DNA from 4 places in the Streptacidiphilus cavernicola genome. Region 1 is predicted to be linked to each of the others. Evidence: riboswitches for the same ligand, from Rfam matches in the RefSeq annotation. Region 1 holds a riboswitch; each other region holds the start of a gene.
The links. A riboswitch is a leader RNA that binds a small molecule or an ion and turns the genes downstream of it on or off. The one in region 1 is predicted to bind cyclic di-AMP.
Positions count from the first base shown of each region.

Region 1 (2,192 bases):
ATCGGGGCGGCAGCCCTGCTCAAGGTGCCCTCGCTGATGGGTTCGGCGGGCGACGGCATCCGCGGCCAGGTGCTGGCCGGTGCGGTGGCGGCGTTCGTGGCCGGGTACGTCGCGGTGCGGTTCCTGACCAAGTACTTCGAGACCAGGACGCTGACCCCGTTCGCGATCTACTGCTTCGTGGCCGGGCTGGGCAGCCTGGCGTACCTGACCCTGACCTGACCCGGCGTGACCCGACCTGACCCGTACGGGTGGCTCGGCGGCGCGTGAACCGGTCCTGGGGCGGTTCCTCTGCTCGAATGATCGTCCGACGTACATCGGCGTGCATCTGAGGTACGCGACGTACACGGCGGCGAGGAGAGGCGCGTCCGATGACCATGACCGGTCGGCCGGGACGGGTGCTGCGGGGCGTGCTGGCGGCGCTCTCGGGCCTGCTGCTGCTCAGCGGCTGCGTCGTGGTCGGAGGCAGGCCGGTCGGCGGTCCCGCGGGCGGTGCGAACCGGCCCGGGGGCGTCTCCGGGGACTCGATGGGGCTGGCCCGTCCGTTCCTGCCGCTGCCTGTGGTCGCCCCGGCCGCCGTCCCCGAGGGCTACGACCCGTCCGCCGACGCCGCGGCAGACCTCGCCGCCGCGCTCGCCGCGGCGCGTGCCGACGGGCGGCCGGTGCTGCTGGACTTCGGGTCGTCCTGGTGCGAGGACTGCCAGGCGCTGACCACGCTGGTGCAGAGCCCCGGCGTGCACCAACTGCTGGCCCGGGACTACCACCTGGTCACCGTCGACGTCGGGCACTACGACCGGAACACGGAGCTGGCTGCCCGTTATGTGACGCTGCCGGGCGACGGCATCCCGGCTCTGGTGGTGCTCGCCCCGGACGGCTCGAAGCGGGCCGCCCCCGGCGCCCAGCAGTTCGCCGACGCCAGGAACCTCGGCGCTGACCAGGTCGCAAACCTGCTGGTGGACTGGCTCTTTACCAAGAACTGACGCTCCGTCCCCAACTGCACCCCCGGGATCTCTTGGATTCAATCGTCACTAGGATTACCTTTCTATAACGCAGTGCGAAGTTCAGCCGTTCGACGGACGGCGTCGCATGTGATCGCCTAATCCAGCGTGTTGGAACCGGGGAACCACGTACTTCCTGGGGTGAATCGGCCGAAACCGGTCGTAGGGGACCTTCCTCCCCGAACCCGTCAGCTAACCCGGTCGGCGAGAGGGAAGGAAAGGAGTACGCCGAACGTGGCGTCGCACCAGCCCACTTGGGCACCCGCACAGTCCACGGCCGTGCTCGGCTTCGCGGCCATGGCCGCGGTCGGAGCAACCGGTCTCGCCGCCCAGCCCGCCTCGGCGGTGGACGGCTCCGCGCGGGGCACCACGCTCGTCGCCCAGGAGCACGACCGGGCCGAGCCCGCCGTCGCCGCTCCGGCCACCGACCCCGGCCTGGCCCTGGCCGACCGGATCCGCGCGCAGGCGGTCCAGCAGCGCGCCACCGCGGAGGACGCGGCCCGTCGGCAGGCCGCGCAACTGGCGGCGGCCAAGCTGGCCATGGCGCAGCAGATCGCAGCGGACGACCAGGCGCGGGCGCAGGCGGCGGACGAGCGCGCGGCGGAGGCGCGGGCCGCCGAGGCCCACGCGGCGGCGCTGCGGGCGGCGGAGGCGGAGGCCGCGCAGGCGGCTCAGGCGCAGGCCCAGGCCGCGCAGGTCCAGGCGCAGGCTGCTCAGGCTCAGGCCGCCGCCCAGGCCCAGCAGTGGGCGGGGCAGGCGCAGGCGGCTCCGTTCGCCGGGTCGGCCACGGCGACCGCGACTCCCGCCCGTACGGCGGTCGGCACGCTGGTGGCCCCGGTGGCCGGGGCGGTTCGCGGCGACGGCTTCGGGCAGTCCGACTCCTACTGGGCCCACCTGCACACCGGCCAGGACTTCGCCGCGCCCACCGGCACCCCGGTGGTGGCGGTCGGCGAGGGCGTGATCACCTCGGCCGGCTGGGCCGGGGCGTACGGCTACCGGGTGGTGCAGACCCTGCCGGACGGCACCGAGCTGTGGTACTGCCACCTCTCGGCCATCGGCGTCGGCGCGGGCCAGGTGACGGCCGGTCAGCCGATCGCCCGGGTCGGCGCGACCGGCAGCAACGTCAGCGCCCCGCACCTGCACCTGGAGGTGCGCCCGTCCGGCGGCGAACCGGTCGACCCGTCGAGCTGGCTCTCC
Region 1 is NZ_JBHFAB010000012.1:179,142-181,333, forward strand. Features, by position in the region: gene ACEZDE_RS18045 (undecaprenyl-diphosphate phosphatase) at 1-219, shown strand, start outside; gene ACEZDE_RS18050 (thioredoxin family protein) at 369-977, shown strand; cyclic di-AMP (ydaO/yuaA leader) riboswitch at 1,081-1,217, shown strand; gene ACEZDE_RS18055 (M23 family metallopeptidase) at 1,230-2,192, shown strand, end outside.

Region 2 (2,192 bases), on a different contig from region 1:
CGGACGGGCGCGGTGCGTTCATCGTGATCACCCCGGCCGGTCAGGCCGCCATCGAGGCCGCGGCCCCCCGGCATGTGGAGTCGGTCCGACGGCTGGTGTTCGACCGGCTGAGCGCGGATCAGGTCGCGGTGCTGGCCGCGGTGTCGGAGAAGATCCTCGGCGGGCTGGAGAACCCCGATCCCTGCGAGTCCTGACCCTGCGAGTCCTGGGCCGACGCGACTGACGGTGCCTTATAGGTGGTATGTCCGTTTTAACGGAAATGCTCCTGTGTCCTTGCTGTGTGCGGGAGTTGGCCGGGTCTGGCTGTGACCTCTCTCATATCCCTCTCATCTTCGTCCGAAAGGTCTGATGCATGTCCGACAACCCTGACCCGCTCCGCTGCCAGGTCACCTGGGGCGTCTGCCCCGAGCACGGCGCCACTCTGCGGGCCGTCGCCGACGGCAGCGTCTGCGCCGCTCCCGGCTGTCCGCGGACCTGGGACTACGACCGGTTCGCGGCCCCCTGCCCGGATCTGGCGACGCATCAGGTGGCGGACTCGGCCGGGGGCATGCTGCTGCTCTGCGGAGGGCACGCGCTCGCGGTCGGGGGTCGGCTGGAGGGTGCGGTGATCACCCCGCTGGGCGCCGGTCGGGGGTAGTGCGCCCGTCGAACGGCGGGGGATGGTGTGTGGTGCAGATCACAGCCGGTTGTAGTTTGCCCTCCGGTATGTCTATCTTTCTGGCGCCGCGTTTAAGCGGAACAGACAACTCCGGAACGCCGAGTCCTGCCACCGGGGATGTCGAAGACCCACACACAGCACCATGGCAGGAGCGGGGGACCCAGGTTTGCCGCTGCGACCGCGTGTCACGGACACATGGTCGCAGCTAGGGGTGAAGCCGTGCAGCGCACGGCCGGGCAACTCCAGCCCGAATCCGACAGCTCACCTCGCAGGCGTGGGAGAGGAACGCACTTTCATGCTGTCCCACAACGGCCGTCACCGTGCCGCCAAGTCCCGCCACAGCCGTACCCAGCGTCTGATCGCCTCCGCCGGTCTCACCGGTGTCGGCCTCGCGATTCCGCTCGTCAGCGCGACCTCCGCCTCCGCTGCTCCGGTCAGCACCTGGGACCGGGTGGCCAGCTGCGAGAGCACCAACAACTGGTCGATCAACACCGGCAACGGCTACTACGGCGGCCTGCAGTTCTCCGCCGACACCTGGGCCGCCTACGGTGGCACCCAGTACGCCGCCACCGCCGACCAGGCCACCAAGGACCAGCAGATCGCGATCGCCGAGAAGGTCCTCGCCTCCCAGGGCCCCGGCGCCTGGCCGGTGTGCGGCCCGGAGGCCGGTCTGACCGCGGGCGGCGCGCCGGCCCAGGTGGACACCTCCTCCAGCTCGTCCAGCAGCTCCTCCAGCTCCTCCGCGGCGAGCGCGCCCAGCACCACCCCGAGCACCCACTCGTCGAGCTCGGCGTCCACCGGCTCCTCCGCCGCGCCGTCGGGCAACATCACCACCTACACCGTGGTCGCCGGCGACTGGCTCTCCACCATCGCCGCCAAGCAGCACGTCTCCGGTGGCTGGGAGCGCCTGTACCAGCTGAACCGGGCCTCGCTGACCGAGGGCCCGAACGTCATCTACCCCGGTGAGATCCTGAAGCTCAGCGGTGGCGTGGTCACCTCCGGCACCAGCTCCGACAGCTCCGGCTCCAGCAACTCCGGCTCCAGCTCCAGCGGCGACGCCGCGGTCACCAGCTCCGCCGTGACCACCACGTCCGCGAGCAGCAGCGACAACAGCAGCAACTACGCCTCCGGCAGCATGGCCTCGGCCATCGCCTTCGCCCAGGCGCAGGTCGGCGACGCCTACGTGTACGGCGGCACCGGCCCCAACAGCTGGGACTGCTCGGGCCTGGCCCAGGCCACCCTGGCCAAGGCCGGCATCTCCATCCCCCGCACCAGCGAGGACCAGGCCGCCGCATCCACCCGGGTCTCGCTGAGCAACCTCCAGCCCGGCGACCTGCTGTTCTGGTCCAGCGACGGCAGCGACGCCGGCGCCTACCACGTCGCCATCTACACCGGCAACGGCGCCTACGTCGAGGCCGCCAACCCGAGCGCCGGTGTCAAGACCGACACCATCGCCAACTGGGCGCCGACCTTCGCCGGCCGCATCGGCTGACCGTCGTACCGCTTGACCGAGGTTGCCTCCTCACCGATGGGG
Region 2 is NZ_JBHFAB010000015.1:7,869-10,060, forward strand. Features, by position in the region: gene ACEZDE_RS20345 (MarR family winged helix-turn-helix transcriptional regulator) at 1-194, shown strand, start outside; gene ACEZDE_RS20350 (hypothetical protein) at 353-637, shown strand; cyclic di-AMP (ydaO/yuaA leader) riboswitch at 787-948, shown strand; gene ACEZDE_RS20355 (transglycosylase family protein) at 954-2,150, shown strand.
Region 2: another riboswitch for cyclic di-AMP. It lies ahead of ACEZDE_RS20355 (transglycosylase family protein); the one in region 1 lies ahead of ACEZDE_RS18055 (M23 family metallopeptidase).

Region 3 (2,192 bases), on a different contig from region 1:
CCGGGTCCGCTCCGAGGGCGGCTTCCACAACCGCAACTACCAGGTCCGTCCGACCGACCGGCAGGCGCGGCTGCTGGGCCTCGGCAGCGGCCAGACCGTGCTGGTCCGGGTCCGCCGGTCGAGCCCGGAGCTGGTCCAGCGGGTCTGGCCGGACGAGGCGGCCCTGCTCCGCCGACTGGCCGCGATCCGCGCCGACCCGGCGGACGGACGGGGCCCGGACGGCCCGCGGGTGCTGCACAGCGACGACGACGGCACCGCCGTGCACCTCTACGTCAGCGGCGAGACCTTCGCCCGGCGGTATCCGGACGGGCTGCCGGTCCAGGAGCGCCACGTCGCGCAGATCGCCTGGTTCTTCGGCCGGCTGACCCAGTTTCAGCGCTCCGACCTGCCGGAACTGCCGAAGGGCTGGCCGGAGGACGGCGACTCCACCGGCTTTCTGCGGGCCCGGGTGCGGTTCGCCCAGGAGCGGCTCTGCGACGCCAACCAGGGCGAGTTCGGCGACCTGTTCAGCGCCCTGGGCGTGCCGGGGGACGCGATCAGCAGGTTCGGCGAGGCGCTGCCGCCGCTGACCGAGCGGCCGTTCGCGCTGCTGCACACCGATGTGCACCGGCGGAACATCATCGTCGCGGACGACGACCGGCTCAGGTTCGTGGACTGGGAGCTGGCGATGTTCGGCGACCCGCTGCACGACCTGGCCGTCCACCTGCGCCGGATGCGCTACCCCGCCGCGCAGGAGCGCCAGGTGGTCGCGGCCTGGGAAGAGGCGGTCATCCGCACCTCGCCCGAGCACGCCGTCGGCCTGGGCCGCGACCTGCGGCACTACCGCGGCTACGAGCTGGCCCAGTCGGTCTACCCGGACGTGATCCGGGCGGCGCTCAGCCTCGGTGCGATGCCGGAGGACCGGGCGCTGGACTGGGCGGTGACCCGTGCCCAGGGCGCGCTCGCGGCGGCGGCGGGGCCGCTGCGGCTGCGAGCCGTCCCGGATCGGGAGACGGTCCGGTCGGCCTTGGTCACATGGCACCACACCCGTTGGTTCGAAAGGTCGTTGACCGCGCGGAAGGAGCGCTGACGCGGCCTCGGCCGGTCTCGGAGGGTTTTCGGCGGGACGGTTGGGGCTTGTGGTCTTGGTGCGGCAGTGCCTAGCCTTCCGGGAACGCCCGCACGTGCGGGCGGCCGTCGCGCGGGACGCCGAGTCCTGTCCAGCCGCGGGGCGGGACCCAGACTCTTTGATTGGGCAGGAGCGGGGGACCCAGGTAAGTCGCCGCAGTTCACAGCGCTGCGGCTAGGGGTGAAGGCGCGTCAGCGCCCGGGCTACCTCACGGCCCGAACCCGACAGCTCACCTCGCAGGCGTCGGAGAGGGACTCCGTCATGCCCTTCACCAGCAACGCCTCCGGGCGTCATCGCAAGCCCCGCACCAGCAACACCGCCCGCCTGGTGGCCACCGCGAGCCTCGGCACCGCCGGGATCGCGCTGCCGCTGATCGGCGCGACCAGCGCCTCCGCAGCCTCCGTCTCGACCTGGGACAAGGTCGCCAGCTGCGAGAGCGGGGGCGACTGGTCCATCAACACCGGCAACGGCTACTACGGCGGGCTGCAGTTCTCCGCCTCGACCTGGTCCGGCTACGGCGGCACCGCGTACGCCGCCACCGCCGACCACGCCAGCAAGGGCCAGCAGATAGCCATAGCCGAGAAGGTCCTCGCCTCGCAGGGGCCCGGCGCCTGGCCGGTCTGCGGGCCGCGGGCCGGTCTCTCCCAGGGCGGCGCTCCGGCGTCGGTGGACACCGGGACGCCGTCCAAGGCCGGCACCGGGAAGCACAGCGGCGGCACCGAGCAGGCCGCCGCCACCAGGAAGAGCAGCAGCACGCCGAAGCACGCGGCCCCGGCCAAGGCTCCGGCGAAGACCACGGGCACGGCCGCGGCGAAGACCCCGGCCGGGACCACCACGACCACCACCACGGCCGTGCACAGCGTCGGGCACGGCGGCTACACGGTGAAGCCGGGGGACAACCTCTCCGAGATCGCCGCCGCCGCGCACCTCCGCGGCGGCTGGCCCGCGCTGTACCGGGCCAACAAGGACACCGTCGGCGCCGATCCGAACCTGATCTTCCCCGGTCAGCACCTCACCGTCGGCTGACCGTCCGTCCGTGGTCCGTCAGTGCCGCCGGGTCCTCCGCCCACGAGATGAACTACTC
Region 3 is NZ_JBHFAB010000001.1:116,788-118,979, reverse strand. Features, by position in the region: gene ACEZDE_RS00545 (aminoglycoside phosphotransferase family protein) at 1-1,069, shown strand, start outside; cyclic di-AMP (ydaO/yuaA leader) riboswitch at 1,224-1,366, shown strand; gene ACEZDE_RS00540 (LysM peptidoglycan-binding domain-containing protein) at 1,370-2,134, shown strand.
Region 3: another riboswitch for cyclic di-AMP. It lies ahead of ACEZDE_RS00540 (LysM peptidoglycan-binding domain-containing protein); the one in region 1 lies ahead of ACEZDE_RS18055 (M23 family metallopeptidase).

Region 4 (2,192 bases), on a different contig from region 1:
CTGATGCTCTCCGCGAACCCCACCGAGTTCCTGACCCAGGCGTCCTCCGAGAACCAGGTGGACAGCAACCAGGCCGCGCTGATCGCGCAGCTGGTGGCCCAGCAGCACACCCTGGCCGCCGAGAAGGCCCAGGCCGCACAGGAGTTGAAGGCCCAGCAGGCGCTGCTGAAGCAGATGCAGCAGGCCAAGGCCTCCATCAACGCGAAGCTCAAGCACGCCCAGGGCATCCTGGACGCGCTCACCCCGGCCCAGCGGGTGGTGGTGAACGCGCCGGCCGGCGGTGGCGGCTACACCCCGCCGTCGTCCGGCAGCAGCTACATGTCGGTCTCGCAGATCGACCTCTCCGGGATCTCCGCGGCGGCCCGCACCGCGATGCTGGCCGCGATGAGCAAGGTCAACGTCGCCCCGTACGTCCCCGGCGGCTCCGGGCCGAACCAGTTCGACTGCTCGGGCCTGGTGATGTGGGCCTACGCCCAGGCCGGGATCTCGCTGCCGCACTACTCCTACTCGGACGAGACGGTCGGCACCGCGGTGCCGTTCTCGCAGATGCGGGTCGGCGACATCGTGGTGAACGAGAGCGGCGACCACGTCGGCCTCTACGCCGGCAAGGGGATGCTGCTGAGCGCGCCGCGGCCGGGCCTGACCGTGGATATCCAGCCGCTGTCCTACTTCGGCACGATCGTGGCGGTCCGGCGCTTCTGACGCCCCGTCTCGACCATCTGTGACTCACGTCACACGGGCCCCGAAAGCCTCGGGCGTATGTCCGATTTGAGCGCCATGTCGATCTGATGCGGTCATCCAATGACTACGTTCGGTCGTGCAGTTGATGCATCATCGAAACCTAAAAGAGTTTTTACTTACAGGGATTTGAATAGATCACGTTCGGGTCACTAGTGTCATCGATCGAACCACCGCGAAGTCGATCACCCACCAGGGTGGCAGCGGAGGTTTCCGCCGAGTCCGACCGTACGGCCCCCGGCCGTCAGTTCGGAGCCGGGGAACCATGTTTCCTCGGGGTGAATCGACGCCAGGCCGGCCCCCGCCGGTGAAGCGCCGTAGGGCACGTCTTCCAGCCCGAACCCGTCAGCTCACCCGGTAGGCGGCCGTAGGAAGAAGGAGCTCGCCTTCGTGGCGTCCCATCGTCGACCGAAGAGTCCGACCCGTGCACGGATAACCGTGCTCACCGCCGCCGCCGCCACGACCGTCGCGCTCGCCGCGACCGCTACCCAGTCGGCGCAGGCAGCCCCCACCCAGACCACGGCTCAGCTGAAGGCCCAGATCGACAAGCTGAACCAGGACGCCGACGCCGCCGTCCAGAAGTACGACGCGGCCCAGTCCCAGCAGCAGACCCTGCAGAAGCAGGTGACCACCCTGCAGGACCAGGTCGCGCGCCAGCAGGCCTCGGTGACCGCGAAGTCCGCCGTGCTCGGCCAGGTCGCCAGCGCGGAGTACCGCAGCGGGTCGATCGACCCCTCGGTGCAGCTGATGCTCTCCGCGAACCCCACCGAGTACCTCAACCAGGCCTCCACCATGGGCCAGGTCACCGACAGCCAGGCCGCCCTGCTGGACCAGCTCAGGTCCGACCAGAAGACCCTGGACCGGGAGAAGGCCGACGCCGAGGGTAAGCTGAAGCAGCTCGACGCCACCAGCAAGCAGCTCTCCGCCTCCAAGGCCGACGTGCAGAAGAAGCTCGCCGCCGCCAAGGCCAAGCTCGCCTCGCTGACCGCCTCCCAGCGCGCCGCGGTCACCCACGCCGAGAACAGCGGCTCCAGCAGCAGCTACCACCCGGGCTCGGTCAAGGCCGGTTCGGCCGCCGAGGCCACCGCCTTCGCCGCCGCGCAGACCAAGCTGGGCGACCCCTACGTCTACGGCGCGACCGGCCCGAACTCCTTCGACTGCTCCGGTCTGATGCAGTGGGCCTACGCCCAGGCCGGCGTGTCGATCGGCCGCACCACCTACGACCAGGTGGACGTCGGCACCGCGGTCGCCTCCACCGCTGACCTCCAGGTCGGCGACCTGGTCTTCTTCAACAACGACTCGCACGTCGGGATGTACGCCGGCGGCGGCGAGATCCTGCACGCCCCGCACACCGGGACCGTCGTCAAGTACGAGAAGATGAGCGAGATCGGCTCGATCTACGCGATGCGGCACCTGTAGGCCGATAGGCCCGCAGCCACTCAAACGGCCGTACG
Region 4 is NZ_JBHFAB010000005.1:178,558-180,749, forward strand. Features, by position in the region: gene ACEZDE_RS08985 (C40 family peptidase) at 1-702, shown strand, start outside; cyclic di-AMP (ydaO/yuaA leader) riboswitch at 943-1,118, shown strand; gene ACEZDE_RS08990 (C40 family peptidase) at 1,177-2,157, shown strand.
Region 4: another riboswitch for cyclic di-AMP. It lies ahead of ACEZDE_RS08990 (C40 family peptidase); the one in region 1 lies ahead of ACEZDE_RS18055 (M23 family metallopeptidase).